DNA from 4 places in the Microbulbifer maximicatervae genome. Region 1 is predicted to be linked to each of the others. Evidence: predicted binding sites of a transcription regulator. Region 1 holds the regulator's gene; each other region holds the start of a gene.
What was found. The regulator LexA, encoded in region 1, represses DNA repair genes until DNA is damaged. The targets are predictions, from matches to a motif close to ACTGTNTNTANANACAGT.
Positions count from the first base shown of each region.

Region 2: ruvC (crossover junction endodeoxyribonuclease RuvC) is a predicted target of LexA. The motif match lies at 4,584-4,601, and genes of this name have one in related genera.
Region 3: imuA (translesion DNA synthesis-associated protein ImuA) is a predicted target of LexA. The motif match lies at 2,683-2,700, and genes of this name have one in related genera.
Region 4: ACJJIS_RS10360 (VRR-NUC domain-containing protein) is a predicted target of LexA. The motif match lies at 2,976-2,993, and genes of this name have one in related genera.

Region 1 is NZ_CP174334.1:1,735,592-1,743,152, reverse strand. It holds gene ACJJIS_RS07560 (CsiV family protein) at 1-720, shown strand, start outside; gene ACJJIS_RS07555 (cold-shock protein) at 1,235-1,450, opposite strand; gene ACJJIS_RS07550 (mechanosensitive ion channel family protein) at 1,750-2,856, opposite strand; gene nagZ (beta-N-acetylhexosaminidase) at 2,938-3,954, opposite strand; gene ACJJIS_RS07540 (TetR/AcrR family transcriptional regulator) at 3,988-4,617, opposite strand; gene ACJJIS_RS07535 (LOG family protein) at 4,901-5,596, opposite strand; gene lexA (transcriptional repressor LexA) at 5,700-6,305, shown strand; gene ACJJIS_RS07525 (hypothetical protein) at 6,369-6,626, opposite strand; gene ACJJIS_RS07520 (DUF6586 family protein) at 6,975-7,466, opposite strand; gene topA (type I DNA topoisomerase) at 7,470-7,561, opposite strand, start outside.
Region 2 is NZ_CP174334.1:4,179,652-4,187,212, reverse strand. It holds gene ACJJIS_RS18305 (proline--tRNA ligase) at 1-591, opposite strand, end outside; gene ACJJIS_RS18300 (HU family DNA-binding protein) at 806-1,204, opposite strand; gene ACJJIS_RS18295 (FmdB family zinc ribbon protein) at 1,492-1,764, shown strand; gene aspS (aspartate--tRNA ligase) at 1,842-3,620, shown strand; gene ACJJIS_RS18285 (YebC/PmpR family DNA-binding transcriptional regulator) at 3,726-4,469, shown strand; gene ruvC (crossover junction endodeoxyribonuclease RuvC) at 4,620-5,147, shown strand; gene ruvA (Holliday junction branch migration protein RuvA) at 5,205-5,816, shown strand; gene ruvB (Holliday junction branch migration DNA helicase RuvB) at 5,840-6,859, shown strand; gene ybgC (tol-pal system-associated acyl-CoA thioesterase) at 6,872-7,276, shown strand; gene tolQ (protein TolQ) at 7,281-7,561, shown strand, end outside.
Region 3 is NZ_CP174334.1:1,038,580-1,046,140, forward strand. It holds gene ACJJIS_RS04505 (error-prone DNA polymerase) at 1-316, opposite strand, end outside; gene ACJJIS_RS04510 (Y-family DNA polymerase) at 399-1,904, opposite strand; gene imuA (translesion DNA synthesis-associated protein ImuA) at 1,926-2,633, opposite strand; gene dcd (dCTP deaminase) at 2,839-3,408, shown strand; gene ACJJIS_RS04525 (BaiN/RdsA family NAD(P)/FAD-dependent oxidoreductase) at 3,442-4,650, shown strand; gene ACJJIS_RS04530 (hypothetical protein) at 4,650-4,835, shown strand; gene ACJJIS_RS04535 (nitric-oxide reductase large subunit) at 5,076-7,358, opposite strand; gene ACJJIS_RS04540 (hypothetical protein) at 7,434-7,561, opposite strand, start outside.
Region 4 is NZ_CP174334.1:2,383,604-2,391,164, reverse strand. It holds gene ACJJIS_RS10380 (4Fe-4S dicluster domain-containing protein) at 1-174, opposite strand, end outside; gene ACJJIS_RS10375 (hypothetical protein) at 335-766, opposite strand; gene ACJJIS_RS10370 (hypothetical protein) at 1,208-1,639, shown strand; gene ACJJIS_RS10365 (hypothetical protein) at 1,676-2,821, opposite strand; gene ACJJIS_RS10360 (VRR-NUC domain-containing protein) at 3,091-4,752, shown strand; gene ACJJIS_RS10355 (ATP-dependent DNA helicase) at 4,755-7,187, shown strand; gene ACJJIS_RS10350 (VanZ family protein) at 7,197-7,561, opposite strand, start outside.

The DNA.
Region 1 (7,561 bases):
GGCCCAGCCGATATTGAATCATCGGAGCTTGAGGGCGACGCATCTACTAGTTCGCAGAACTCTGAGCAAGCACAAAGAAACTTGCTGCTAAGACCTGTACCCAGGCTGCTGGACAACAAAGCCGCCGCAATTTCCAGGGCTGGTGACAGGGTCCTGTTTCACAAGGCCTGGCGCCAGGTTTTAAATACCAAGAGAAACTCTCCGGCCATTCTGATTGATGGCGGTAGCCAGCTCAGCGGCCACAGCCAGCTTGAGGGATCTATCACCCTGAGTGTCGCTCGCTATTTACATATCAGTACTAATTTGTGGCTCAGCGATTTTTATACGCAACCCGGGGAACACAGTATTCTTCTTCCTCAACGCCCACAAAATAAAATCGAAAAGCCGCTACAAATCCTAACCGGCAATTACAGTGATATTGAAAATTCATATTCACAAAATAACGGGTTTGATATCGAAAATAGTCAGGGCGCAATTAACACAACTGAGCCACTCACACTGGGCGAGCCGGAATTTATAAAAGAAGAGCCATTATATGTAGCCCATACTGCGAGACTGCAACACGAGAGACGTTTGCGTAGCGGACAACTTCATTATATCGACCACCCTGCATTTGGAATTCTTATTGAAGTGCGCACTGTAGCCAAACCCAAAGAAGATTCGCAAAATATGGATATGCTTAATTCCGACCAAGAAAAAGATAACCGCACGGAAAGTTAATTTATTTAAATAATCGACTTTCGCCAAAAGCCCCAGCAAATCTTGCCGGGGCTGTTATTTTAAATATACCTTTAAAACTCTTCACCTCAAACGAATTAATTTCACCATCACTGCAAGCACACCCCACCCAACCGATATTTAATCAATTTATCTTTAATCAAAATACAGCCAGCAAACAAGCAAATACCGCCACCCCACAACAACAAAAAAATTACTATCAGTAGGCCAATATTCCGGGAGTATTAAAGTAATAATTAGCACAGGGTATTGCGCACAATAAACTCACTCATATACACACAATTACATTGGGGGCTTTAGGCGGGGCGGGATATGACCAAACCTACAAAGAGGGACACAAATGCAACTTAAAGAAGAAAAGCCTATATCCACTGCAAAGTAGCAAACAAAAAAGCGGATCATAAAGATCCGCTTTTCAGAGGCGCTGACAGGGCCGGCGTCAATTGAGCCGCAGGACCCTACACGACAACAGTTCTTTCAACGAGTGATCTATAAATCACTCACAGGGAACAACATCTTCCGCCAGCAGTCCTTTGTCACCTTGTTGCATTTCGAACTCTACCGCCTGCCCCTCATTAAGGGTTTTGTAGCCCTCGCCGCGAATGCTGCGATAGTGAACGAAAATATCTTCAGTTCCTTCTCCACAGGTGATGAAGCCATAACCCCGTGCGTTATTAAACCACTTCACTGTACCTGTAACGCGATCACTCATTGAGAAAACCTCATTATTGTTATTGCGCCTACCTCTTTTACCTCACTGCTCAATTCGGCAAGAGGGGCAAACGCCACCCCATTGTTAACAAACTGCTCCATGCAGAATGCTATCTTGCTTAATCCGATGAGCATATACTCAAAGGACGTACCCTGATTCTTAGATAAAACAGCGCCAGTGTCTAGTTTTCTATGTGAAATAAATACTACGTTTTTCCCAATATGCGTAATTAACCGTCAAAATCTTCAATAGTGCTCAATTAGAAACTAATCATTTGTACCTTATTGCACTCCCATTCCTCAACTGTCTAACGCGGCCTCTCGCGTTAATGAAGGTATATCGGCAATATGTAATGTTGAGGTTGGGAATGCACAGGATGCCCCATATCCCTCAATTATTTTAAGAATCGTTAATAGAACATCCTGTTTTACTTCATGATAACGAACCCAATCGGTAGTGCGGGTAAACGTATATATAAAGAAATCCAAAGAAGAGGAAGCAAAACTATTAAAATTAACAATAAGCGTACGATTAGAATCAATTTCCGGATGTTCCTGTAACATATTTTTAACATCCGCCACGATTGCCGCCATATGATGGGCATCTTCATAACGAATACCAATCGTTTCAAAAATCCTACGATTTAACATACGGGAAGGATTTTCTACCGCAATCTGGGTGAAGATGCCATTGGGAACATAGACGGGTCGCATATCAAAAGTGCGGATTCTGGTCAGGCGCCAACCGATATCTTCCACGGTCCCCTCAATCTCCTTATCGGGGGAGCGAATCCAGTCGCCCACCGCAAAGGGCCGATCCAGATAGATCATCAGGCCGCCGAAAAAGTTTGCCAGCAGGTCCTTGGCCGCAAAACCGACAGCCAGTCCGCCAATACCACCAAATGCCAAAACACCGCTGACGCTATAACCCAGGAACTGCATGACCACAATTCCCGCCGTGATCACGATTGAGGCCCTGACCAGTTTGCCGATCGCACGTACCGTAGTGGCATCCATCGGCTTGCCCATATAGCGCGGATCGCACAGATTGTGTTCCACGCTGTGTGAGAATCGCCAGGCAAACCAGGCCATCACCAGGATCAAGCCTATTTCCCGCGTCGGTGCAGCCAGGGAGAATATCTCGGCTCCAGTGGCGTCCCCCGCTCGCTGGGCAGCGACAGTCAAGCCCAGCAGCCATACCAGTACCTGCCCGGGAGGGGAGAGTGCCCCAACCAAAGCATCATCCCAGGGATTAACCGTCTTTTCCGCCTTAATGGCCATGCGCTGCACAAACCGGCCAAATAACCAGGCCAACACCCCAGACGCAAGTACTATGAGGAAAACAGAAACTATCCAGACCCGGTTCTCACCAAGCCAGGACAACAGCACGCTCTCAACGGACTCCACTCGAACCCCTCCGCTTTAACCAACAATCAGTAATATCCGTACAGCACCTTCTCAATAGACGACAGATTTAAACAACTTATCTCAACGCATTATGGAAGCTAACCACTCCCTGGTTCTGTGCCACCGCGCACTCTTCTCAAGCTCCTCCCAGGAGCCGATCACCGGCCTGCCACCCATGGCCGACAACCGATGAGTAGACTCCGGTTTGGGCACAAAGGTATCCAGTGCCGCCAGCGCCTCAAAAGCGCCGACACGATTGTTGCATACGATACCCATATCACAACCGGCTTCCAGGGCTGCGCGAATCCTATCGCCATAGCCTCCGGCCGCACCCGCCCCTTCCATAGACAGATCATCACTAAAAATCACTCCATTGAATCCCAGCTGTCGCCGCAATACATCCTGTAGCCAATAGCGGGAGAATCCCACCGGCTGGCTATCAATGTTGATGAAGCGGATATGGGCCGGCATCACCGCGGTAAGTTCCTGGGTTCCAATACAATCGATAAACGGAAGTGCATCGGTTGCCAAGACCTGATCCAACGAGCGCTTATCCTCTGGCAACTCCACATGACTGTCTTCCAGCACGTGGCCATGCCCCGGAAAATGCTTGCCTGTCGTGGCCATTCCCGCTTCGCGCATCCCTTGGATAAAGGGGCGAGCCAGTGCGGTTAACTGGGCCGGATCGGGACAAAAACTCCGATCGCCGATCACCCTGCTGTGACTGTCATCCGCATCCAAAACCGGCGCGAAGCTAAAATCCACTCCTACAGCCAGCAACTCTGCGGCCAGCAGCCACCCCACATCCTGCAACTGCTCGTTACTGGCGACAGCACTAAGGGCCTGCATTGAGGGTATTCGCGTAAAGTCATCGCGAAACCGCTGAACCCTGCCACCCTCCTGATCTACCGCTAGCAGGATCTCTGGTCGCACCGCACGGATGGAGTTAACCAATTGGATAAGCTGCTGGCGATCCCGATAGTTTCTCGCAAAAAAGATCAGCCCGCCCACCATCGGATGCCGAAGCAACTCACAGTCTTCCTCGGTGAGTTCAAGCCCCTCGATATCCACCATGACCGGTCCGGGTGGTAAAGACATATTAAGTTCCTTATCGATTTAAGAGTGCGCCCACTAATTATCTACCTTCAACATGGCCGAAGCAGCGGGTACCAATCGCTCAAGAGTCTGGGTCAGGGTACTGTCAGAACCGAAATCCTCCCGCAGGATAGCCTCAATCGCATCGTGGCTCGACAGTGTGAAAATGGTCGCTCCCAGCATAAAGTAGAGGCGCCAATAGAAAGTTTCTGGGTCCAAGCCCGGTAACGCTTCAGCCAGCAATCCGGCAAAACGGCGGTAAGTATCCCCGTATCGAGATACGATAAATCGACGCAAATGCCCCTGGAACTGGGTATAGGCCAATCCTAAAAGACGCATAAATCGCTGTGGATCCTTTCCCTCCAGCCCAAGGCTTCCCAACCCAACTCGATACAGGCATTCGATCAGCTCCTCCACCCCCAGGGGCTGCCCCAGGGCAATACGGCGATCAAGCTCTTCTTCCAGAGCGTTAGTGAAAGGCGTTAGAAAGCGTTCAAATACCGCCTGTATCAATTCTTTCTTGGAGCCGAAATGGTAGTTAACTGCCGCCAGATTAACCCCGGCCGTGCTCGTAATTGTTCTCAATGAGGTTTCAGGAAAACCCCGTTCAGCAAACAGCACTTCCGCTGCATCGAGTATCCGGCTGACCGTATCTATCTGGCTCATAAGTATCAAACCACCATTTAAAACATACGTTTAATCGACGCCAGAGTAGCATATTCTCACTGATCTAGAGCCCGCCAGCTAAGCTCTCCACTCAGCAAGGTACAAGAGTAAAAATAACAGGGAAATGTATGTCAGGCGGTAAGATCAATACTGCAGGAGTTGATCTCCCGCCAACTTGTGCAAGTACGCCACCCCACCAGCCGGCATAGCCTTTTAGTCCGGAGGCAGCTTTAACAAAAATAACTTTGAAAATTTTTTCGGTATTTTAAGATCGCCCGAATAATTATTCCTTCACCTGCATATATTTCATAATCAGGGCCGCAGCCTCCTCCACACTATCAACGATATGAAAAAGGTCTAGATCACTGGCATCGATACAATCGCGCTCTAACACTGTATCTACCAACCAATCGTACAGCCCGCTCCAGTAACGCTTACCTACCAACACAATTGGGAAACGCCGCACTTTCTGCGTTTGCACCAAGGTAAGAGCTTCAAACAGCTCATCCAACGTGCCGTAGCCACCGGGAAGTCCAACGAATCCAAGTGCGTGTTTTACAAACATAAATTTCCGTACAAAAAAGTATCGGAAGTTCAAACTAATGTCCTGATATGGATTTGCCGCCTGTTCAAAAGGCAGCTCTATGTTTAACCCAATTGATGCGCCGGGCTGCCCGAAAGCCCCTCGGTTACAAGCCTCCATCAGCCCCGGCCCACCACCGGTAATCACGGGGATCCCTTCAGCCGCGAGCAACTCTCCCAACTTTACCCCCTGCTGATATTCAGGACTGTCCTCTGTAAATCTCGCCCCTCCAAACACTGTCACTGCACCACCTAACGCTATCAGCCGCTCTATCCCATCTACCAATTCAGACTGAATACGAAGCACTCTCCAGGCTTCCGGCATTTTTGCATCCAGCATTATTTTTCCCTCTTTGTCAGTTCCTTCAACGCTTTCTTCTCTCTTTACTTTCTCCATCAATGTAGCAGCTCACAAAGACTAAAACCTGAGGATTGCACGAACAACAAATCTGTATATAATTCCAGCAACTGTATATAAATACAGAAAACTAGGTAAATCTATGACCAATCTCACCGCTCGTCAGTCCCAGGTTCTCGACCTGATCAAGTCTTATCTGGATGAAACTGGCTACCCGCCAACGCGGGCAGAAATTGCCCAGGAACTCGGCTTCCGCTCACCCAATGCCGCCGAGGAACACCTGAAAGCGCTCGCCAGAAAAGGCGCCATTGAGATGGTTGCCGGCGCTTCCCGAGGCATTCGAATTCCGGATCACCAATCCGGCTTGCCGATTGTGGGTAGAGTAGCTGCGGGGAATCCCATACTCGCCAGCGAACATATTGAAGATTACTGCGACTTGCCCGCGAGCTTCTTCCATCCTCCCGCAGATTATTTGTTGAGGGTGCATGGTATGAGTATGCGAGATGCGGGCATTCTCGATGGAGACTTGCTGGCAGTGCAAAAGACCGAGCAAGTGCGCAATGGCCAAATCGTCGTTGCCCGTATCGATGACGAAGTCACAGTGAAACGCTTTCGCCGCAAGGGAAATCAGGCAACCGTTCAGTTGCTACCTGAAAATGATGACTTTGAGTTAATTCAAGTCGATATGAGAGATAAGAACTTTGTGATTGAGGGATTAGCCGTAGGGGTTATTCGCCAAACGCCTTAAGCCCCCAAAAACGACAACAGCGGCCATTGGCCGCTGTTGTTAAGACTCGAACTAACGCTGATGTTAGTGAATAGTATGATTTACCGGCATTAAATCGTCTTCTTCCTCGAAGTAACCAGCCTCAAGATCGTCTAGATTTTGTACGGCTTCAATACCCGCTTCCAACATAGCCCTTGCCACAGCAACCTTGTTCTTGCGCAGAAACTGAAGGCTTTCCGCAGAAAAAGAAATGCTTACCAAAGGGTCCTCTTTATGGCCAGCACGACGCAAAGCTACATCGCCATTAGCCAGCTCGATTATTTCAAAAGTTTCGGAGGACATTCGCTTTTCCTTCACGGCACAACAGTTTGCGCCCAGTGTACCACAGGCTTGCGATAAGTTTCATTCCTCCAATTTGAGAGGCTTCTGGCTCCTGACTTTCGAGGCAGTCTATTACCAGCACGCTGTATCAAAGGATTATCTAAACCACTGAAGAGATCACAAGAGAAGAGTGAATTGCTTTATACGTTACACAGGTTGTGTCGAGTGGGCCACAACTACCCCATTGTGGCCCACTCAAAGGACAGCGAACTTTCTCGCAGAGGTACGCCTAATATCTACAACCTTCAAAATTCGCAGAAATATTACGAACCTATTCAGAAGTTCACCGAGGTCGAGTAAGCGTATTAGTTAACATTCATCCAAGTGAGCGCGCTGCCTCACCACCAACTCACTCAGCGAGCGATGCCACTGAAGCAATAATTCTTTGGACAAAGGTGCAAACTCGGGCTTGGCAACTTCGTTGTGTAGCGGGATTAAATTAACCTGTTGCTGTTTTTCATCAGCACCCACAGATATTTTCTGCTGCTCTTCCCAGGCGTAAAGCATATGGGATAACCAACTCTGCGGGTCGCCGACCAGGCCGGACAGCTCACTGGCCTCTGCACTAGCCCTACCCTGAACGCCCAGCGCATCAATGATCAACTGCGGAGACTCCGGTTCGAATCCCAGCTGAAGTTGGGCTGCCTGCTCTGCAAGAAAAGCCCGATAGGCCTTGCACAACTGCATCAACGCTGCCTCTTCCAGCGCATCGCGCTGGAGAGGTAAGTCCCACGACTGTTGCAGCAACAGCTGGCTCTTGCGTAGAGCCGAAGTGACATGAATCGTGTAAGAGTTACTCATTACCTACTTCTTTGCCGCTGTCTTTTTAGCTGCCGGTTTCTTGCGCTTGGCAGCAGTGCTCTTGGTGGAGGCCTCTACTTTCCAACCACCATCGC
Region 2 (7,561 bases), 2.4 Mb from region 1:
TGCCAGTACCGGGCGGTAGTCCAGGCCAATGCGCTCAAAAATCTGGCAGTAGGCGCCGTGCATAATATCGTAGGTTTCCTGCAGGGAGTCCTCGTTCACGTGGAAGGAGTAAGCATCCTTCATGGTGAATTCGCGCGCGCGCATTACGCCAAAGCGCGGACGGATTTCATCGCGGAATTTAGTCTGCACCTGGTAGAAATTGGCGGGCAACTGCTTATAGCTATTGATTTCACCGCGGATCAGGTCGGTGATGACTTCCTCGTGGGTCGGGCCCAGGCAGAAGTCATTGTTGTGGCGATCCTTGATGCGCAGGAGTTCGGGGCCGTACTGCTGCCAGCGGCCGGACTCTTCCCAAAGCTCTGCCGGCTGCACGACCGGCATCAGTACTTCCAGGGAGCCAGCGCGGTCCATCTCTTCGCGAACAATGCGCTCGACTTTGCGCAACACCCGCAACCCGGTGGGCAGCCAGGTGTAGAGACCTGAAGACAGACGGCGGATCATGCCGGCACGCAGCATCAGCTGATGGCTGATCACCGCTGCGTCGTTGGGAGTTTCTTTTTGGGTTGCGATGAGATAACGAGATGCGCGCATAGGAATTATATGGATTCTATTACGGGTAAGCTGGCTATTTTACGCTATTCGCTGGGCAATAAATATTGCCTGGGGGCAGTATTGCCTCAATGCGGATTGCCTTTTGCTATACCGGGGTATCTATTTAGCAGGTGCCTGGGCACTGGCTTGGAATGGGAGTGAATAAAAAACCCCGCATAAGCGGGGTTTTTAAGCTGAGGCTTTACAGAGTGTATTAGTTCTCTGCCATTTCCTTCAGCTTCTTCAGTGGGCGAACTTTAACCTGGATGCTGGCAGGCTTCGCCTTGAAGGTAGTCTCTTCACCGGTGAACGGGTTGATACCCTTGCGAGCTTTCTTAGCCGGCTTTTTCACGGTGGTGATTTTCATTAGGCCGGGCAGGGTGAATTCGCCAACTGCGCGCTTCTTGATGTGGCCTTCGATGATATCGTTCAGCTCGTCCAGAACAGATTGAACCTGCTTGCGGGACAGCTCAGTGCTTTCTGCAATCTGATTAAGTACTTGAGTCTTAGTGTACTTTTCCTTGATTGCTTTTACTTTCTTGGCCGGTGCAGCTTTGGCCGCAGCTTTCTTTGCCGGGGCCTTTTTAGTAGCAGCTTTCTTGGAGACAGCCATGGCTTACTTCCTTCTTTGTTGTTCGGTATATATCCGGTAAAAGTGTGTTTTTTCTCCCGCTGCGCTGCATCCGTTACGGGTGTCTCAGCGGGTGATGGGGGAAGTATATATAGTTTTTGTTCGGCCGCACGAAGAAATACTAGAAAAATAGTGCTTTTTTTACATTTTTTAGCCTCACGTCGCCTTTATGGGACGCTTTACCCAGGGAAAAGACCCGTGCAGCTTCTTACCTCTGTAGGCCTCATGTATACTCTCTCCCCCTTTTTTTAAGCACCAGGTACTGTGTAATGCCGATATATGAATACCAGTGCAATGCCTGCGGCCATGAAATGGAAGCTTTGCAGCGGATGAGCGATGACCCGCTCAAAGACTGCCCAGCTTGCGAGAAGGCCGAGCTGCGCAAGAAAATCTCAGCGGCTGGATTTCGCCTGAAGGGCGCCGGTTGGTATGAGACTGATTTTAAAACTGGTAGCAAGAAAAACCTCGCTGGCGGTGACTCTGCCAACAGTGGTAAGGCCAAAAGCGACAAGTCTGGCACAGCGGCGGCAAAGACGGCCTAGGCGAGCTGTGCGGGGCTGTCCGTGCGGTGTACCCTCTAACTAATCTTTTCACCTATCGATAACGGGAATTTTCATCCATGCGCAGCGATTACTGTGGCGTCCTTCGTTCTGCGGACATTGACCGCGTAGTAACCCTCTGTGGCTGGGTCGACCGCCGCCGCGATCACGGCGGAGTGATTTTTATCGACCTGCGCGACCGCGAGGGAATTGTACAGGTGGTGTTCGACCCCGATGCGGCCGAACACTTCGAGATGGCCGATCGCGTGCGCAGCGAATATGTGCTTAAAGTGACAGGTCGTGTGCGCGCCCGTGCCCCAGAGGCCGTGAATCCCAATATGGTGACCGGTGAAGTTGAGGTTTACGGTACAGAGCTGGAGATCCTCAATACTGCTGAGACAGTGCCTTTCCAGCTGGATGAGCACACCGAAGTGGGTGAAGATATCCGCTTGAAATACCGCTATCTGGATCTGCGCCGCAACGAAATGCAGAACAACCTGTATTTTCGTTCCAAGCTGACTACCGCAATCCGCAATTACCTGGATGAGCACGGCTTCCTCGATATCGAGACCCCAATCCTGACCCGCGCCACCCCAGAAGGTGCCCGGGATTACCTGGTGCCGAGCCGCACTCACGAGGGCAAGTTCTTCGCTCTGCCACAGTCACCACAGCTGTTTAAGCAGTTGCTGATGGTTTCTGGTTTCGATCGCTACTACCAAATCGCTAAGTGTTTCCGCGATGAGGATTTACGCGCTGATCGCCAGCCTGAATTTACCCAGATCGATATTGAGACCTCCTTCCTCGATGAAGAGGAAATCATGTCGATCACCGAGAACATGGTTCGCAAGCTGTTTAAAGAGCTTAAGGGTGTTGATCTGGGTGAATTCCCGCGCATGACCCACTACCAGGCGATGCTGCGCTACGGTTCCGACAAGCCGGACCTGCGTATTCCGTTGGAGATGGTGGAGATCAAGGACCTGATGACCGAGGTGGACTTCAAGGTATTCTCCGGGCCGGCCAATGATCCGAAGGGACGTGTTGCCGCGATTAAAGTACCTGGCGGTTGTAAGAAACTGACCCGCAAGCAGCTGGACGATTACGGCAAATTTGTCGGTATTTATGGCGCCAAGGGCCTGGCGTACATCAAGGTTAACGATCGCTCTGACCTGGAAAATGGTCTGCAGTCGCCAATCGTTAAATTCCTGCCGCTTGAAACCCGTGCAGCCATTCTCGATCGCCTGCAAGCGGAAGACGGTGATGTTCTTTTCTTCGGCTCGGACAAGGCCAAGATTGTCTCTGAAGCTCTGGGTGCATTGCGCTGCAAGCTGGGTGAAGACCTGGATCTGTACACCAGCGAGTGGGCGCCTTTGTGGGTTGTCGCCTTCCCGATGTTTGAAGAAAATGACGACGGCAGCCTGACTGCGTTGCACCACCCCTTCACTGCGCCTTCCTGTACCCCGGAAGAGCTGGAAAAGAATCCGCTTGAAGCACTTTCCCGCGCTTACGATATGGTGCTTAACGGCACCGAGCTGGGCGGTGGTTCTGTTCGTATCCACGACCAGTTGATGCAGGAAGCGGTTTTCCGCATCCTGGGTATCGATGCTGAAGAGCAGCGCGAGAAGTTCGGCTTCCTGCTGGATGCACTCAAATACGGTGCGCCGCCCCACGGTGGCTTGGCCTTTGGCCTGGATCGTCTGGTGATGTTGATGACCGGCAGTGACTCTATTCGCGATGTTATCGCTTTCCCGAAAACCCAGAGCGCCGCCTGTGTGATGACAGATGCCCCGGGTGCTGTAGATGCGAAACAACTGCGTGAGCTGAGTATTCGCCTGCGACAAAAAGAAGAGAAAATCAGCTGATTTTTCCCCGATGGGCCGAGCGAAGCGGGCCCATCCAATCGTAGTGATGGGCGATTCGCTTCGCTCTTTGGCCCATCCTACGCACTGACTGAAGAGAGACGGAAAATGGCCGGACATAGTAAATGGGCCAATATTAAGCACCGCAAAGCAGCTCAGGATGCCAAGCGGGGCAAGGTCTTTACCAAGATCATTCGCGAGTTGACGGTAGCCGCCAAATCGGGGCCAAATCCGGACGATAACCCGGCGCTGCGCGCCACTATCGATAAGGCTTTGGGCGCCAATATGAAGCGCGACACCATCGACAAAGCTATCGCCCGTGGCGCCGGCAATGCGGATGGTGAAAACTACGAAGCCGTAGTTTACGAGGGCTACGGCGTTGGTGGTGTAGCGGTCCTGGTGGAGTGCCTGACTGACAACCGCAACCGCACCGTGGCTGAAGTGCGTCACGCCTTCACCAAGCGCGGTGGCAACCTGGGTACCGACGGTTCCGTTAGCTATCTGTTTACCCGCAAAGGTCAGATGTTCTACGAGACCGGAGTGGATGAAGATGCGTTGATGGACGCAGCTCTCGAAGCCGGGGCTGAGGATATCGAATCCAACGATGACGGCAGTGTTGAAGTTACCACTGAATTCCAGGACTACCTGACGGTTAAGGACGCCCTGGTTGCAGCTGGTTTTACCCCGGACAGTGCCGAAATTGCCATGATTCCGTCCACCACGATTCCGCTGGATAAAGACGGTGCTGAAAAAGTACTCGCTCTGATCGAGATGCTGGAAGACTTGGATGATGTGCAAAACGTTTACACCAATGCGGATATTCCGGCAGAGGTGATGGAGGAGCTGGGCTAAAGCCGGTTCCGTAACTGGAGGCGGCTACTGTCCCGCCTCTGGTTTTTTATCTTTTCAAGCCCTTCTTACTCCCCCTCCCTTGACGCTTCCTGTTCACCTTGGGACACTCCCACCACTATATAAACATACAGATATTTGGGGAGCTGCCTTTTGACCCGAATCCTGGGTATTGACCCCGGCTCGCGAAAAACGGGCTATGGAATTATCGATGTGGAGCGGGGCAAGGCTCGCTATGTGGCCAGCGGGGTGATTCGTATTCCCGAAGGTCCCCTGCCTGAGCGTCTCAAACTGATTTTTGATGCAGTGAGCCAGATTGCCCAGCAATACCAGCCTGCTCAGATGGCAATTGAAAATGTTTTTATGTCCAAGAGCGCCGGCTCCGCCCTGAAATTGGGACAGGCCCGGGGGGCAGCTATTGTAGCTGGGACAAATAGCGGTCTGGCAGTAGCCGAATATGAAGCTCGCAAAGTGAAGCAGGCAGTGGTCGGCAACGGAGGAGCGGATAAATTGCAGGTCCAGCACATGGTGAAAACCCTGCTGTCCCTACCTGCGTCGCCCCAGGAGGATGCCGCCGATGCGCTGGCCGTGGCTCTGTGTCATATGCATACCGAGCAAACCCTGGTATTTACCGCTGGCGGTGCGCGCAGTCGTTTTCGTCGCGGCCGCCTGAGCGTGTGATCGGCTGGTAGAATTGGCCCCGTAAAGGGCGCAGACAATATAAACCTGGAATAACACATGATTGGAAGATTGAGCGGTACCCTGGCCGCAGTGCAGCCACCTCTGTTGTTGGTGGATGTACAGGGGGTGGGCTATGAAGTGCTCGCACCCATGACCACAATTTTTGAACTGCCCGCACTGGGGCAGCCGGTACAGCTGCACACTCATTTAGCGGTATCCGAAACTGCCCAGCAGTTATATGGTTTTATTCGCGATGGGGACCGCAAATTGTTTCGCACCCTGATCAAGGTGAGTGGAGTGGGTCCCAAGATGGCCCTGGCTATTTTATCCGGGCTGGACGGCGCTGCCCTGGCCCGTTGTGTGTCGGAGGATAATGTAGCGGCGCTGGTCAAAGTCCCCGGCGTCGGTAAAAAGACTGCCGAGCGCCTGATTGTGGAGTTGAGGGATAAACTGACCCCGGATTTTGGCGACGCCAACGATATCCCCCTGATGGCCGCTGCTGCCGAGCCCAAGGTGGATCACACCGGTGAAGCGGAGAGCGCCCTGGCGGCTTTGGGTTACAAGCCCACTGAAGCCAGCAAAATGGTGGCCCGCGCCAGCAAGGAGCAGCCGGATGCCGATAGTGCGACTTTGATTCGCCTGGCCCTTAAGGGAATGGCCCCCGCTTAAGCTGAGGCCCTGGAGTTGTTGCAATGATCGAAGCCGACCGTTTGGTGGCACCGGAGCCTGTGGGCCCCTCGGGCCAGGAAGAGCAGTACGACCGCGCCGTGCGCCCCAAAACCCTGGATGATTATGTGGGTCAGCCAGTGGTGCGGGAGCAAATGGAGATCTTTATTCAGGCTGCCAAGCTGCGCAAAGAGGCCCTGGATCACACCCTGGTATTCGGACCGCCGGGGCTGGGTAAAACCACCCTGGCAAATATCATCGCCGCCGAAATGGGAGTGGCCATTAAGACCACCTCGGGCCCGGTATTGGAGAAGGCTGGCGATCTGGCTGCGTTGATGACCAACCTGGAGCCGGGGGATGTGCTGTTTATCGATGAGATCCACCGCCTCAGCCCCCATGTGGAAGAGGTACTGTATCCGGCGATGGAAGATTACCAGCTGGATATTATGATCGGCGAAGGGCCTGCGGCGCGTTCGATTAAGCTAGACCTGCCACCCTTCACATTGGTGGGAGCCACCACGAGGGCGGGCCTGCTTACCTCGCCACTGCGGGATCGCTTCGGCATCGTCCAGCGGCTTGAGTTCTACAACGTTGAGGATCTCACCAGTATTGTCCGCCGCTCCGCTGGCCTGATGGGAGTGGAGATGGATGAAGGTGGTGCTCTCGAAGTTGCTCGTCGCGCTCGGGGTACCCCCCGAATAGCCAACCGCCTGCTGCGCCGCGTGCGTGATTACGCCGAAGTTAAAGGTGATGGTGCCGTGGATTCCGGCATTGCCGATGCCGCTCTTAATATGCTCAATGTGGATTCCCGTGGTTTCGACCAGCTGGATCGCCGTATGCTATTGGCCATGATCGAGAAGTTCGATGGTGGACCGGTGGGTGTGGACAGTCTCGCTGCAGCAGTCAGTGAAGAGCGGGATACTCTGGAAGATGTGCTGGAGCCCTACCTGATTCAGCAGGGTTATATCGCCCGCACACCGCGAGGGCGAGTGGCAACCGGCCTGGCTTATGAGCACTTCGGCCTGCCGAAGCCCGATAATAAATAGAGAGAGGATGGGGTGAAGGAAGTTTTCAGTATTCCGCTGCGGGTTTATATCGAGGATACCGACGCAGGTGGTATCGTTTATTACGTCAATTATTTGAAGTATATGGAGCGCGCGCGCACAGAACTGCTGCGCTCCCTCGGGTATGATAAGCCGGCAATGCCGGAACAGGGGCTGTTACTGGTGGTGCACTCCGCCGAGATCCAGTATCGAAAGTCCGCACTTCTTGATGATGCATTGCGCGCTACGGCCTCGATTGGCAAACTGGGGCGGGCCGCAGTGACTTTTGAGCAAAAAATCTGGCGCGGCGATGAGCTAATTTGCGAAGGTGTGGTCAAAGTTGCTTGTGTCGCTGACGACAGCCGCAGGCCCTGTGCCCTGCCGGAACCTATTTATTCAGCATTAAAGGCAGTTATTTAAGAAGATGAACGCCGGTGAACAACTTTCTCTTTGGGGGCTAATCCAGAACGCCAGCCTGTTGGTACAGTTAGTTATGCTGCTGCTGTTACTGGCCTCTGTGGTGTCCTGGGTGATGATTATCCAGCGTGGGCTTTACCTGTCCCAGGCCAAGCGCTCCCTGAACAATTTCGAGCGCCGCTTTTGGTCCGGTGCCGACCTGAACAAACTCTTCCGCGAAGGTAACGAGCGAGCGGAAAAAGGCCGAACCGATGGTGTTGAGTCCCTTTTCCGCGCCGGTTTTACCGA
Region 3 (7,561 bases), 700 kb from region 1:
TTAAGCGTGATTTTGAAATTAACTGGCATAGCTCGCTGTAGGCAGTTTTGTCGGGAGCCAGTAGAACTATTTCTATGTTGTCATGCAGCCGGAAATAGCTGCCAAAAATTAATTTAAACTCAGGGTTTTTAGAGTCTGTAGACTTGATGTTTTCAAGTTCTTTATAGGCTCTAACGGCTCCGGAAAGAGAGCATTCATCGGTGATAGCAAGGGCTGTATATTGCAGATTGTAAGCAGTGTAGACCAATTCCTGCGGATGCGATGCCCCCTGCAGAAAAGAAAAGTTGCTTTGACAAAAGAGTTCGGCGTACCTCATGCTGATTCTCTCGGCGTCTATCTGTTGATTGTGATGGGATTTGGATTTTGGTGAAGATCAGTATTACGAAGGGGGTTTAGGCTTAGCTATAAACACCATGTAAAAACCACTCTTCGGTTGTAAGATCCTGAAAGACCCAGTAGAGCTCATCTCTTCTATTTTTTGCGATATAGTAATCCCGCCCGTGACGCCCGTGCTGCCACCAATAGCCATCAATTCGCTCTGGCCCCTGTAATAGTTGTAGCTCTCCCTGATAAAATAATTTGTGCTCGCTACTTTCCAGTTTGGTTGGACGAGCTAATAGCCAATTGGGGCGCGGTGCTTGGATGGGCTTAATTTGCTGTCCCTTAGCGTTACTTTTAATTATCAGGGTATCTGTATTTTGCCAGGCCTGCTCCGGTAGGTAGCTTTCTCTCAGGGCGATTCCCGAGAGTGCTTGATGACCGAGGCGGGCTTTTAATTTGTCTAATAGCTGTTGGTTGCGTTTGTGTTGGCTGCCTTCACCAAATAAATCTTCATCCAGTGATCCCTGCTCCAAGGGGAGTAAATGCTTGCAATTTAAGCTGATCGATTGTACTGGCTGATCAAGAGTTGCTCTTTCCAATTGCAGTTTGGTTAGTGCTATTAGGCGTTGAGGGTCCAACTGCGGAGTGGAGAGTTCTACGGTTATTTCCTGAGATTTATTTTGGCCGAAATCCATATGCCAATTTAACTGTTGTGTGTAGAGCTGGCGCCGCTGCAACTGGGAGCATAATTCCCTTAGTAGGCGACCGATAGGAAATAGCAGCTGTTCGCTATTATCCAAGGGGCTGGGGAAAAATAGCTCGCTGCGGAATTGTGCTGGGGGCTGATAACTACAGACTGGATCTTGGCGAGTTCCGTTCAGGCGTGCCAGGTAGTCCACAAATGGACGACCAAAACGAGAGCCTACCTCAGAGAGTGGAATAGCGAGCAGCTGGCTTACTCGCTTGATACCACATGCGTAGAGCTTGGAAATAGTTTTGTTGTCGCAATTAAGGAGCTTGGATGGGGCAAAGCTAATCCACTGTCTCCACTGCTGAGGGCTGGGGGGAGAATCTGATTGCGCAAGCCAGCGCCGGTGTTCGGTCAGTTGGCTTAGCATATGAGCCGCACTGGGACTGTGGCTGAGGCCCATCAGGCTGTGGATTCCCATCTGCTCAAGCTCATCGCTCAGCTGTTGTATCAATGCCTTGAAGCCACCGCTGGCCTTTAGGCAGCCGCTCAGTTCCAGGTAGAGGTGGGCGGGAGTGCTCTCAGCATTGCTCATAGGCCCTGCGGACTGAGGTGATACAAGCGGTGTAAAGCTGTATGCCCACTGGGCCAGTTGCTGTAATTCTTGTTGTTCCCGCTGGGAATCGCGTTGTAGCAGCTGTAAGTCTGCACAGAGAGCAGACGCAGTAGCAATACTGAGCCCGGTCTCAACGCCGCATTGGGATGCCGCTGGGTTTCTATCAATCACCAACTGTTTTTCAACCACAACTTGGGCTAGAGCCTCTTCTCCTTGTAGCTGAGCGCGGGTCAGAACCTCTAACGGAAGCCTGGGGAATTGAATACAAAGCCAGAGCATGGAGCTATCCCTCGAAACCGTTCAGTGCATTGGTTGGTCCCGTCGGACCAGTTTTGCTGCTCTTGCCAAATAGAGGTTTTGGCCTGAATTTCCACCCAATTGCTTTAAAAGCCTTAGTGCCAGCTCTCCTTCCCTGGGGGTGAGCTGTAGGCGCAAGCTCGCGGGTGAGGGGTTTGCTGATTCACACTGAGGGCGAAAGTGGAAGTGCAGGCAGTCCCCATTGCGGGCAGCGAGTTGCAGGCGACGAAGATCTTTATGGTTCATGGATTGCCGCCCCTGCCAGCTGAGTAAGGCACCACAGCTTCCGGATTGTAGGGATTGCTCGATCGCCCAGAGAGTATCCTTGGGGCCTCGGGGGTGCAGGATCAGCAGGTTCTCAAGGCGGATACCACTGTTGGCCAATGAGGGCGCATAGGGGATATGGGGTGGATTGACCAGTATGACCATTTGCCCCCTCTGAGTGAGGCCTGCCAGGGCCGGTAGTATTAAGGTGAGTTCACCGATACCCATCTGGTCCATGAGTAGCTCAGTAGTGGCCCCTCTTGGCCAGCCGTGGTTCGCTAGGAGGGCATCGAGGCTTGGAAAACCACTGGCGATGCCGTTTCGCTGTCGTCGGGGTTCATTCGCTGCTTGCCAGATATCGGCTCTGGTGAGTAGCTGTGCCAGTTTCTGGTGTTTTGCCTGGCTTTCTAACTGATTGTTTTCTATGAAGTTTTCTGCGCTGCCCACGATTCCACCACTGAATTTTAGTCCGATCTGGCCACTGTCTTCGTCTTAATCTGTATGTGTATACAGTGATACTGTTAATTTATACAGTATCCATCCAGTGGCAACAAGTGAGAATTCATTGGATAGGCACTTTTTTGCACAGCCTAAACCGGCTATGATTCCGCCTCTTTAATTGAGCACTAATTATTCTATTCAGGGGGACGGAGTGAGTATCAAGTCCGACAAGTGGATTCGCCGCATGGCAGAGCAGCACGGTATGATTGAGCCTTTTGAGGCTGGTCAGGTGCGTCATAACGATAATGGCGATCGACTCATCTCCTATGGCACCTCCAGCTATGGCTACGATGTTCGCTGTGCTCGTGAATTTAAGATTTTCACCAATGTTCACTCAGCGACAGTTGATCCCAAGACCTTCGATGAAAACAGCTTTGTGGATGTTGAAGGCGACCACTGCATTATTCCGCCAAACTCCTTTGCCCTGGCGCGTACGGTGGAGTATTTCCGTATCCCGCGCTCTGTATTGACGGTTTGCCTGGGTAAATCCACTTATGCCCGTTGCGGTATTATCGTCAATGTGACGCCACTGGAGCCGGAGTGGGAAGGTCATGTGACTTTGGAGTTCTCCAACACCACTAACTTGCCCGCGAAGATCTATGCCAACGAGGGCGTGGCACAGATGCTGTTCTTCGAATCCGATGAAGTTTGTGATGTGTCCTATGCCGATCGTGGTGGCAAATACCAGGGCCAGCGCGGCGTTACCCTGCCTCGCACCTGATCACCGGTCTTACTGCAGTACTATTTCCTACCTATGACAGAGGTTTCTACCAGCCAGCTACCGGAAAGCGTCGATGTATTGGTCATTGGCGCTGGGGCAGCTGGACTAATGTGCGCGGCTACAGCGGGCCAGCGCGGGCGCAACGTGTTGGTCCTAGACCACGCCAACAAAGTCGGAAAGAAAATCCTGATGTCTGGTGGTGGCCGCTGCAACTTTACCAATCTCTACACCAGTGCAGAGAACTTCTACAGTAATAACCCCCATTTTTGTAAGTCCGCCTTGGCTCGCTATAGCCAGTGGGACTTTATTGCACTGGTGGAGAAGCACGGGGTTACCTACCACGAGAAAACCCTCGGTCAGCTCTTTTGCGACAATAAATCAAGGGATATTGTCGACTTGTTACTAGCGGAATGCCGTGCGGCCAAGGCACAGATCCGCACGCGCTGTAGCATTACTCAAATTCGAGCTTTGGGGCAGGGGTATAAGGTCGAAACCAGTATGGGGACGGTTACCTGTGAATCCTTGGTCGTGGCTACTGGAGGCCTTTCTATTCCCACCATGGGGGCGAGTGGATTTGGCTATGAGATTGCCCAGCAGTTTGGACTGGAGATAGTCCCGACACGAGCCGCACTGGTGCCGTTTACCCAGCATAAACGCCAGTTGGAGCGCCAGAGCACCCTGCCCGGTACCTCTCTTTCGGTGACAGCCTCTTGTGCTGAGGGCAGTTTTCACGAGCAGATGCTGTTTACTCACCGGGGGCTAAGTGGCCCTGCGGTTTTGCAAATTTCCAGCCACTGGCGAGAAGGTCAAACGGTAATATTTGACTTGGCTCCAGAGAAAAATCTGGCAGAGTGGTTACCGCTGCGCCGACAACAGAGCCCGGATAGCCACTTACACAGCGTTTTGGCTGAGGTTTGGAGCAAAAAGTTAGTACAGTTTTTCCTGCAGCGAGCGCAAATTGTTAGCCGCCCCCTAAAACAGTTTGGGGAGGGGGAGTTACAGCAAGCTGGGGAAAAGTTACAAAGCTGGAAATTGGTACCGGTGGGCACTGAGGGATATCGCACTGCTGAGGTAACATTAGGTGGAGTCGATACTGCACAGGTCTCTTCTCGTACTATGGAATGTAAAACCCGGCAGGGGCTTTATTTTATTGGTGAGGTTCTCGATGTAACCGGCTGGCTCGGCGGGTTTAACTTCCAATGGGCTTGGGCTTCAGGTCATGCTGCAGGAGAGGTGGCTTAATGGGAGATGTTATTCCTTTCAAAAGAAAAACCGCTTGGCAAAAGCACAAGGGCAGCACCCTGTGCAGGGAAGGTTTTCATAAATGGAAAGTGGTCACCGAGCGCAAGTTTGACGTAAAGCAGGGAAAGTTGGTTACTGAATATCGCTGTGAACGCTGCGGAAAAAAGAAAATTAAACACTTGTAAATTTTCATTCCCGCCAGATCGGGCATTCATAGGCCGACTCAATTAATAATTAGGTAATTTACTTTCCCCTACTAAGAGAGTTGTCAAAATTCAACATCTCTAATACGGGTGATTACTGCGAAAAGATATTTTGGGGTCTCAGGAATTTCTATAATTCACCTATCTATGATTACGGGGTTAGCAAATAATGCAACGTTACTGATGAGTTGCGCAGCAACGTTGCATAGGTTTATAAGTAGATTAAGAGACTGATTTGGTTTGCCCTGATAGATAGTCTACTGAACTGTGCCTCTTTAGGTTCAGCACGCCTTGTGTTACTTGCCATGTGATAGCCAGTGCACCGACGATAAACACGACATCACCAATAGTTCGTATCCATCTTAGAGTAACTAGCGTTCCACTTTGCATTAGGGTTTCACTGCGGGCATACCAAAGGCCTTCTGAAGCGCTCGCCATAAACTGGATAATACCGACCGGCAAAAGGCTGGTGAACAACATTAAAGCCAAACCTATATTCATCCACCAGAATGCCGTTTTCATCAATTTCTCGCTAAATATAAACTGGGGACGAATATATCTAAGAACGAGTAAACTAAAGCCCAATGCCAAGAACCCATATACTCCAAACAATGCACCATGGGCATGTGTGGCTGTGGTATTTAAGCCCTGAAGATAATATAACGCTATCGGTGGATTAATGGTAAAGCCAAGTACGCCTGCTCCTAACATATTCCAGAAAGCAACAGCTACAAAAAACATCAAAGGCCATTTGATTTTCACCATCCAGGGTGCACGATTTTTTAAGCTATAGTGATCCCAGGCTTCATAACCCAATAAGATAAGTGGGACCACTTCGAGCGCACTAAATGTGGCCCCTACCGCCATAACGGGTGTTGTCGTCCCTGAGAAATATAGGTGGTGAAAAGTTCCCGGTACCCCCCCTAGTAGAAATAATGACGCTGATACTAGAGAAGTCACAGTAGCCATGCGTTTAGATACAAGGCCCATACTGAAGAAGATAAATGCAAGCGCAGTTGTAGCAAAAACTTCAAAGAAACCTTCTACCCATAAGTGCACTATCCACCAGCGCCAAAACTCCATGACCGATATGTGTGTGCGCTCGCCATAAAAGAAGCCAGCACCATAAAACAATCCTATGGCAATTACGGAGGCAGTAAACAGGGCTAGCAGGTTTTTATCACCTTTTTGCTTTAATGCTGGAACAATGCCGCGCAGCATTAATGCCAACCATAATACGATGCCGGTAAATTTACCGATTTGCCATAGTCTGCCAAGATCTACAAATTCATATCCTTGATGACCTAGCCAAAAGCTGAGTTCTGGTGGCAGAGTTTGCGCAATGGCTAGATAATTGCCGACAAATGATCCAATAACGACTGCTATTAATGCCCAAAACAATATATCAACACCAAGTTTTTGGAACTTAGGATCTTTTCCACCGTTGATAATTGGAGCAAGAAATAGTCCGGCAGCTAAAAATCCTGTAGCTATCCAAAATAGAGCAGCCTGTATATGCCAGGTGCGTACCAGGCTGTATGGAAACCACTCCGATGTTTCTATCCCATAGAATCCTTGTCCTTCTACGGTATAATGTGCAGTGAAACCACCTAAGAAAACTTGGAAAGTAAATAGTCCTACTATAGCTAGTAAGTATTTTCCAAGAGCTTTCTGTGAGGGAGTTAATTTAAAGGTGCTGATTGGATCTTGCTTGGGGGCAGTTGGGTGTTTGTCTTCGGTGCGTAGGAACGCCCATGCCCAAACTAGGGCGCCAATACCGGAAATCAATAAGACCACACTAATAATAGACCAAATAATATTTTCGCTAGTTGGCTTGTTGTCAATTAATGGTTCGTGGGGCCAATTGTTAGTGTAGGTTGCGCCACCTGTTGAACGCTCGGTTGAAGCTACCCAGGATGTCCAAAAGAAGAACTCAGTAAGTCGTGCTCGGCGATCAGCATCGGGCAGTGTAACCTCTTTCATTGCGTAATTTGCGCGGGTTGGCTGTAAAGCGGGATCACCTCCAAAAAGTGCATTATAATATTTTGCAGTTTTCTCTATAGCTGTGATTCTTCGCTTAGATAAAGTGGCAATTCCAGATTCGCTGCTATAGGTGTTGGTTCTATAATCTAATTTAAGATCATACAGAAGTTTGTGTTTTTCTCTTTTGGATAAAGATTCATATGGTAGGCCAAATTCCTCTTTTGCCGCTATTGATAACCAATTAATTAGCTCTCGATGTAACCAGTCAGCGGTCCAGTCTGGGGCTTGATAGGCTCCATGTCCCCAAATAGATCCCAGTTGCATTCCTCCAACGGATTGCCAAGAAGTTTGACCATCTAAAATTTTATCTTTAGTGGTCAGTATGTTGCCATTTTCTGAGACAAAGGCGTCAGGTATCGGAGGTGCTTTCCGATATATTTCACTGCCAAAATATCCGAGTATTGAAAAGGTTACAGCTAAAACGCCGATCAATGTCCACCAAAGAGATTTGTAAGTTCTCATCAGAATTATCCTTGCCAATATAAATTGGCTTTTTTAGCAATATGCTATTTAAACTATTAATTTTTGTATATCTCCCTAGGCTGCTTGTAAAACAAAACAACGTAAACATCGGGTATCTCTAATTTTTTGGAGTGGATCTATGCTACCTGATTGAGTGTTAATAGGTTTTAAGCCTGACTTTTCACGTTCTTGCTTAGCTGTGT
Region 4 (7,561 bases), 650 kb from region 1:
TTGCCCCGCCTCTTGCTGATCCGTCCATCCTTGGGGCAGATCTGTGGAAGTTTCAATCTCACCATAGGTAATAGCCCCGTTATGTAGTATCGGGCCAAAGAGCTGGTAACCTTCCCTGCGAATTGCCTGAATCAAACAATCCAGGTCATTCGCTGCCAGTTTAAGTATTTCCACGAATAGCCGAGAGCCGGCTCCGAAAGAGCAGTAGTTGGTGACCTACTGATTTTTAGGTCTGTACTGGCTAATTGCACTAAGACAAAAGTGCCAAAATGCTAAGAATAAAGTTTAGAGAAAAGCTATAGCTCTGAATCCTTATTGAGGTGGGGTGCATCCTTTAGGCAAAGTATTTCATAACCTTCTGATACTTATATACGACATACCATCTAAGCAAGATGATTGGCGCAGTGCTTGCCATCACAAGGGCTACACCTGCCCCGAGCTTGTTTAAGTTGATGGCGAGTAAAGAAAATTCAAAAATATCGATAAGCACTATAACTGGAATAAAAAAGATCCAAAGTTGTTCGAATCCTATTCTCTTGGCAAACGCTAATCCAAACAGTACGACGTAGAAAAGGGAGGAAACAACCAAGCTGATTACCAACCACCAAAAGGGGATGCCTGTGGAGCCATCGGTCAAGACCGTATATTGGGAATACAGCTCCAGTGGTAGAAGGATAAAAAAGACAATTTTCCAGCCTACACTAGGGCTATAGACGGCGGGGCGATTATCGAGTTCGCTCTCAGGTGCTTGATAAGGATTTTGCACGCTCTGCCCTTTTATTGGCCTTTGAAATTAAAAACTGTCGGCGACTTCAATCCTATGGGTAAGTGCATTTATAAGCAATTTTTGCCGGCTATTAATTACTGCAGACCAAATGTAGAAGTAGTTTGCCGATTATCGTTTAGTCTTTTGCATTCAGAGCTTAAAGATTGACATCATGGCTTTACCTTGCTAACACTACGAAAAAGCAGGCTATGTTGTCACATTTATGCGATGAGCTGCCTCACACTATCGATAAACTATATGTACCAACTATTGACTTTGAAACTGCAGACAATATCCTCGCTGTTCAAATTTTGATAGTCAAAGAGCCTAACTGGTAAGTAATGATCACCTCTATTTAGCTCAGGGAATGGCGAGAAGTAACTTTCGGATTGGTAATTGGTGCCTATCTGGAATAGTGGTAAATAATAAGGACGTTTCGAGATGCAGGATATGTATCAGACACCAGATAACCCTCTTACAGACTCTATTCCACACTACAAACCCAGTGTAGGTTGGAAAGTACTCCTTTTTATTCTCGCTCCGCTGGAAGTCTACTCCCAATATCTTGGCTTCACCGCCGATGAGTGGGACCTCCCTATCTGGTGGATGATTTTTAGTCTGCTAGTTTATATTGCATTTTTTGTTGCTTTGTTTGGATTGGCCTTCTCGAAAAGGATTGCCTTCTCAAATGCTTGGCGTATCTATTTGCCTATTTTAATCTGCACTGACGTATTTGAATTTTTCTCCGTCATCCATGAGTTCAATATGTCGGTACTGGAAATCCAAATCATTACTATGATTTGGATTTCAGTGATATTTTTTACTTGGTACGTTGTATACCGATATCAAAAGGTGATGAGATATTTTAAATAATATCTACGCTAGCCTTAACCTCTTTCAGTTAGTGTTTTATTGGAAGGTATTGCCTACATTGCCTGTGCCAGTTTGCGTGGTTAATGCGATTTCACCACTGCCAACCTGAGAGATTGTTTGAGTATTGGAAGTACCGTTTTGTGTCGCAAGAATGCTGCTGCTAATACCGCTATGTTGATTAATCTGGGAAGAATTAGAATCGCCAAACTGATTTAGTATCAATGAACTGGTGAGCAAAGACCCGTCCTGCCCCTGATCTATTTGTGCTGTATTGTTTGAACCATCCTGGATTACTAGAGTGGTGCAGGAAATAAGTTCAATAGCGGCAATATTTTCGTTCCCTTGATCAAGATTTACCGTATTAGAAGAGCCGGTTTGCATTACCTCACCGCTGCTTGAGGTAATATTCTCCTGATCCACATTTGCAATATTATTGTCACCAATCTGGGTGACTATCCCAGTAGCAGCTGAAACATCAGTTTCTTGTTCTATTCTTCCAGTATTCGAATCACCTATCTGCGTTATTATTGCAGTGCTCGTCGTCGTGACTTCATCCTGCTCGATATCTAAAAAGTTGGAAGAGCCAGTCTGACTGGCCATAGCAAAGGTAAAGGTTACATCTCTATCCTGATCTATATTGGCGAAGTTGGAGTCACCAACTTGGGTGAACATGGCGCTAGTACTATCCACCCTTATACGCTGATCTAAAACCAATGTGTTAGACATTCCTTGTTGAGATGCAACAAGTGTGGTGGAAGTAACATCTTCCTGTTGCCGGACTTGGATGTCGTTTAAGTCTCCAGCCTGAGTGCCCGTGAAGGCGCTGAATTGAGCATCGTCCTGCAGTAAGGTCGCTGTATTATCACTGCCATTCTGGGACAGGGAGGACGTAGTAAGCTGCGTTGCATTCTGTTGCACTGCTGAGGCCTGATTCAAATTTCCCGTCTGCACCAGTTCAATAGTGCTTTCAGAAGTGCCCGTAGTTTGGGTTGCATCCGAGTCATTGAAATCGCCGATTTGGGTCTGAACAATCAAGTTGTTATGCACAGTACCATCGGACTGATCAGAAGTTGCACTATTGCCAGTACCTTCCTGGAATACCAGGGTGACATTATTATCAGCTAGAGCAGATATGCTGGCGGCAAATAGCGCGACTGCAGTCACAGAACTTGTCACTTTCATAGAGGTAATCCCTTATTGGTTAAATTTTATGGGGCGACTGCTTATAAGCCTCGACTGCAAGCCTGGATGAGCATCAAGGGAACTGCCATAGGAAAAAATGGCTGAATAACTAAGAAGAAAGCTTGGGATTGTTGTTTGTTCACCGGGCCAACTTGCTGTATAACCATACAGCTCAAGAGTAACCTCTGCCTCATTGTTTGCATATCACGTCATAAGGATTTGGTGTGCGGTATCAACGATAGATAGATCGAAAAACTAGCGCTTGTGCCATGACCCAACCGATAGAATTGCCAACTGGCTACTACCTGGACAACTTTAAAGCGTTGATTGAATTTGTTAGCCAACATTATTCCTGGCTTATCACCACATCTGAGCAAAAATTTTTTAAAACCTTCCAAGAGTTGGATATTTATAGCCAGCGGCTCTATGTGCGTTTGCTGTCCCGTAAAGGAGTGCCTTCCTCTAGAGGATCGCTTTTCCGCCTGGAGAAGCTTAACTACGGTGAGATAGAGTGCATTGAAAGTGCTGCAGCTGTTTTGGATCGTGCTGGACTACTTTGTTTTAATCCGGTGTTAACGGCACAAGAATATCTACCATTATTTACCAAAGCTGAATTGCTTGCGGCAGGACACTTGGGTATACACAAGTCTCTCAGCCGGCCTTCCCTCGAGCAACTATTGCTTGAAGACTCCAGTTCGAGTGACTGGTTTGTGAAGTTGCTTTCTCAGCACAGGGTACTAGCCGTCCAGGGTGCTGAGCATTTCCAGACTTTTAAACTGTGTTACTTTGGCAACTTGAACCAGGACCTTACTGATTATGTATTACGGGATCTTGGGCTTTATCGCTATGAATCCTATCCACTGGATAAGAAAAATCTCCCCTTTCAAAGTCGGGCACAAATTGATCAGTATCTGCTTTACTACCAATGCCTGGAGCTGTTAGAAGAGCCATTACTGGAAGATGCAGAAGCCATAATAGCCTTATCTGCTCAACTGCCAGAAGGTATTGATGGTGACTCAACCCTGGCTCGTCGGCTGGACAGAATACGTCTTAAGTTGGCACGGCAGCTTGAGCGGCTCAATGCTCTTGAGCAGGCAGATGCACTATATCAACTTTGTAAAACCCCTCCCGCCCGTGAGCGCCGCGCACGCATTGCCGTAAAGCAAGGGTACGACACTCTGGCATTGGAAATATGCGAGGAAATAATAGCTTCCCCTATGGACCAGGCAGAAAGAGAGTTTGCTCTTGTCTTTGGTTACCGCACAGCCAAACGAAGTGGAGGCCTCAACAATTGGCAGGCACCTCATAAAATCCAAGCCCCCACTGAAGTGATAAGTTTGGCGCAGGGGGAAATCTGTGTTGAGCTGCTGGTGGCAGAGCACCTTGAAGGTTCTAGCGGTGGTGAGTGCTTTTATGTAGAGAACACCCTATTCACCGGTGTGTTGGGCCTCTATATTTGGGGCATACTATTTGCACCTGTGCCTGGTGCTTTTTTCAATCCCTTCCAGGTAGCCCCAGCTGATTTTCGCACCGCGGATTTTTACTATTCCCGTCAAGCGCTATTCACCCAGCGATTGGCCGAAATAGAGCATGAGTCCTTGAAGTCCCGCGTCCTCGCTACCTTTGCAGAGAAACAAGGTATGGCCAACCCTTTAGTTGCTTGGGAGGCTTTGTCTACAGAACTACTTGAGAAGGCGCTGGATAGAATCCCCCCAAGTCATTGGCGTTCAATTTTTACTCGCATGCTCAGTGATATCACACAGAATAGAAATGGGCTGCCAGACCTTATTTGCTTTACTCCCTCCGGTCACTATGAACTCGTGGAGGTTAAAGGTCCTGGGGATCGCTTACAAAAAAACCAAGAACGCTGGCTGGCGTTTTTTGCTGAAGAGGCGATCCCTCATCGCGTAATTCATGTGGAATGGCACTAGCTTTGGATAGCTTAGAGTCGGCTGAGACTTTGAATCTTTCTGTGGGAGAGCTAGTCGCTTTTTCCTGCCGCAGCGGAGATTTGATTCGGGAGCCAACTTCAGGGCCCTCTGCCCAGGAAGGGATTCGGGCTCATCAGAAGCTACAAAATCAGCGGCCCAAAGGCGCTGAGGCAGAATACAAGCTCAAGACCCAAATAGACTGGATGGAACAACAGGTTACTTTGAGCGGCCGGGTTGACATTTTTCATCCGAAAAGTGATTTGCATAAACCGGCTCAGCTGGATGAAATTAAGACCACTTATTTACCCCCATCGAAGTTGCCCGAAGCCACTAAGGAATTGCATTGGGCCCAGCTAAAAATTTACGGCTATTGCCACTTGGTAAATGAAGGTGCTACAGATGGTACAGATACAGTTGCCCTGAAAGTTGTCTGGTATAACCTCAAGGAGCGCAAGGCCTATCCAGAATGCATAGAGTACCGCTTTAGTGAGCTTAAGGCCTTTACTCTTGAGGCTCTCACAAAATATTTGTGTTGGCGCAGGGCTTGGCAGGAACATCGGCAACGGCTTATTGATACGGCGAAACAGCTCGCTTTCCCTTTCCCGCAATACCGCCCCGGCCAGCGCCAACTGGCAGTGGAAGCCTACCGGTGCTTCCGGGACGGTGGTGAGCTGGTGGCTGAAGCACCCACGGGAACCGGCAAGACAATCAGTACCCTCTTCCCAGCCATAAAGGCAATTGGCGAGGAAAAGCTGGATCAGCTGGTTTACCTGACAGCAAAGAATTCCGGTCGGCAAATGGTGCGGGAAACCATTGAGGCACTTCAGGCGAGTGGTTTGCAGTTATCTTTACTTGAAATTCAAGCAAGGGAAAAAGCCTGTGCCTGTAACCTGGGGCTTTGTACCCGTGATGATGACGGCATCTGTCCGAGAACAAAAGGATTTTATGATCGACTTCCAGTTGCAATGGATGCCCTGCTCGGCCGGCCCCAGTTAACTCCCAAAGAGATTGCTGACGTGGCGGATCAGCAGCAAATCTGTCCCTTTGAACTCTCCCTTCAAATATTGCCTTGGGTAGACTTGGTGGTATGTGATTTCAATTATGTATTTGACCCTTTGGTACGCCTGACCAGTTTTCAGGACCAGCGCAATCGCCGCGCACTGTTAATCGATGAAGCTCACAATTTAATCGACCGCGCCCAGGAAATGTACAGTGCAAAGTTGTCCCGCCGTGATAGTCGACGTGCAGCTAATGCTTGCAAAGGGCACTCTCCGACATTGCAGAGAAGTATCCAGTCTCTGGTTCGGGCAATTGATAATTGGATCAAGCGATTGCGAGAAGTTGGTGTAGCTCAAAGCCACAGTGCTTTTGAAGGGGGTGAAGTTTGGGTCACTGCAGCAACAGGTGAAGAAGAGCATCCAGAATCGGTTTCCCGAGCGGTGCAAAAAGTGCTCTCCACGGTCAGCCAACTTATAGAAAGCTCTCAGTCGCCCCCGGAAGAAACAGCAGAGTGGTTAAGGTCTGTCTATCGTTACGCCGTTATTGAGCAGGAGCTTTCCGATCAGCATAAAGTCGTCACTCGGGTGATTGACCGGGATGCTCCCTGGCAGGAGCAGGAAATTAAGCTACTTTGTTTAAATGCTGCACAGTTTTTACAGCGATCCTATCAGCAAAACCAAGCCGCTTTACTCTTCTCTGCGACTTTGCGCCCAGCCAGCTATATATTTAGTCAACTGGGTGTAGAGCATGAGTCGCCCTACTTAAGACTGCCCTCGCCTTTTCAGCCGCAGCAACAGGGTGTCTTCCTGTGTCCATATATAGATACGCGCTACCAAGCCCGCGACCGCTCAATAGAGAACCTCGTCGACATTATTTCCCGTACCTTTTACAGCCGCGCAGGAAATTACCTGGTATTTTTTCCCTCTTATCGTTACCTGGAGCAAGTTGCTGAGAGTTTTAAGGCGAGATTCCCGGAAGTGTTCTTGTTACAACAGCTGCCGGGACAGGGAGAGACAGAGCGCGCTGAGTTTTTGTCTGGATTCAACGAAGGTAACAAGAGCCTTGGGTTTGCCATTATGGGGGGCATCTTTGGTGAAGGCATTGACTATGTTGGGGAGAAGCTGGTTGGCACTATTATCGTCGGTACTGGGCTCCCGCAAGTTAATGTTGAGCGGGAGCTACAGCGCGATGCTGCGGAAACCACTGGCATCCATGGATTTGACATCGCCTACCGCTATCCAGGGATGACTCGCGTACTGCAAACTGCCGGTCGGGTTATACGTTCCGAATCTGATAAAGGTGTGATCATTCTGGCAGATAGCCGCTTTTCAGAACCTTTTTATTGGCAGCTTTTCCCCGAGCACTGGCAACCGGCGGTTTGTCGTAACACTGATCAATTAACGGGCAACTTGGAGAAGTTCTGGAGCTTGAGCTAACCCAGGTTTTTAGGATTTGTACTCCCTCAGCCCAAATTTTCCCAGCATCCAAGCGATAAGCGCTCCGCTCAATATCCCCGCCGTATTGGCCACGAAATCTAACCACTCACCCGTTCGATTCACATAAGGTTGAAGTAACTCGATGCCACCGCTCCACAGTACAAAAAATAGTCCTATTAGCCACCAGTAACTAGGCCTGCGCAGGGCGACGGGGAACATCAGTGCACTATAGGCAATTAAGTGATTGGTTTTGTCGGTGCCGGGTATATTGGGTACTTCGGGAAGCGGAAACAGGGATAGGCTTGTAATAGTGCACAAAAATACCACTGTTAGCAGAATCCAATAGTTGTAGACGAGCCTTAAGGGAAGTTGAA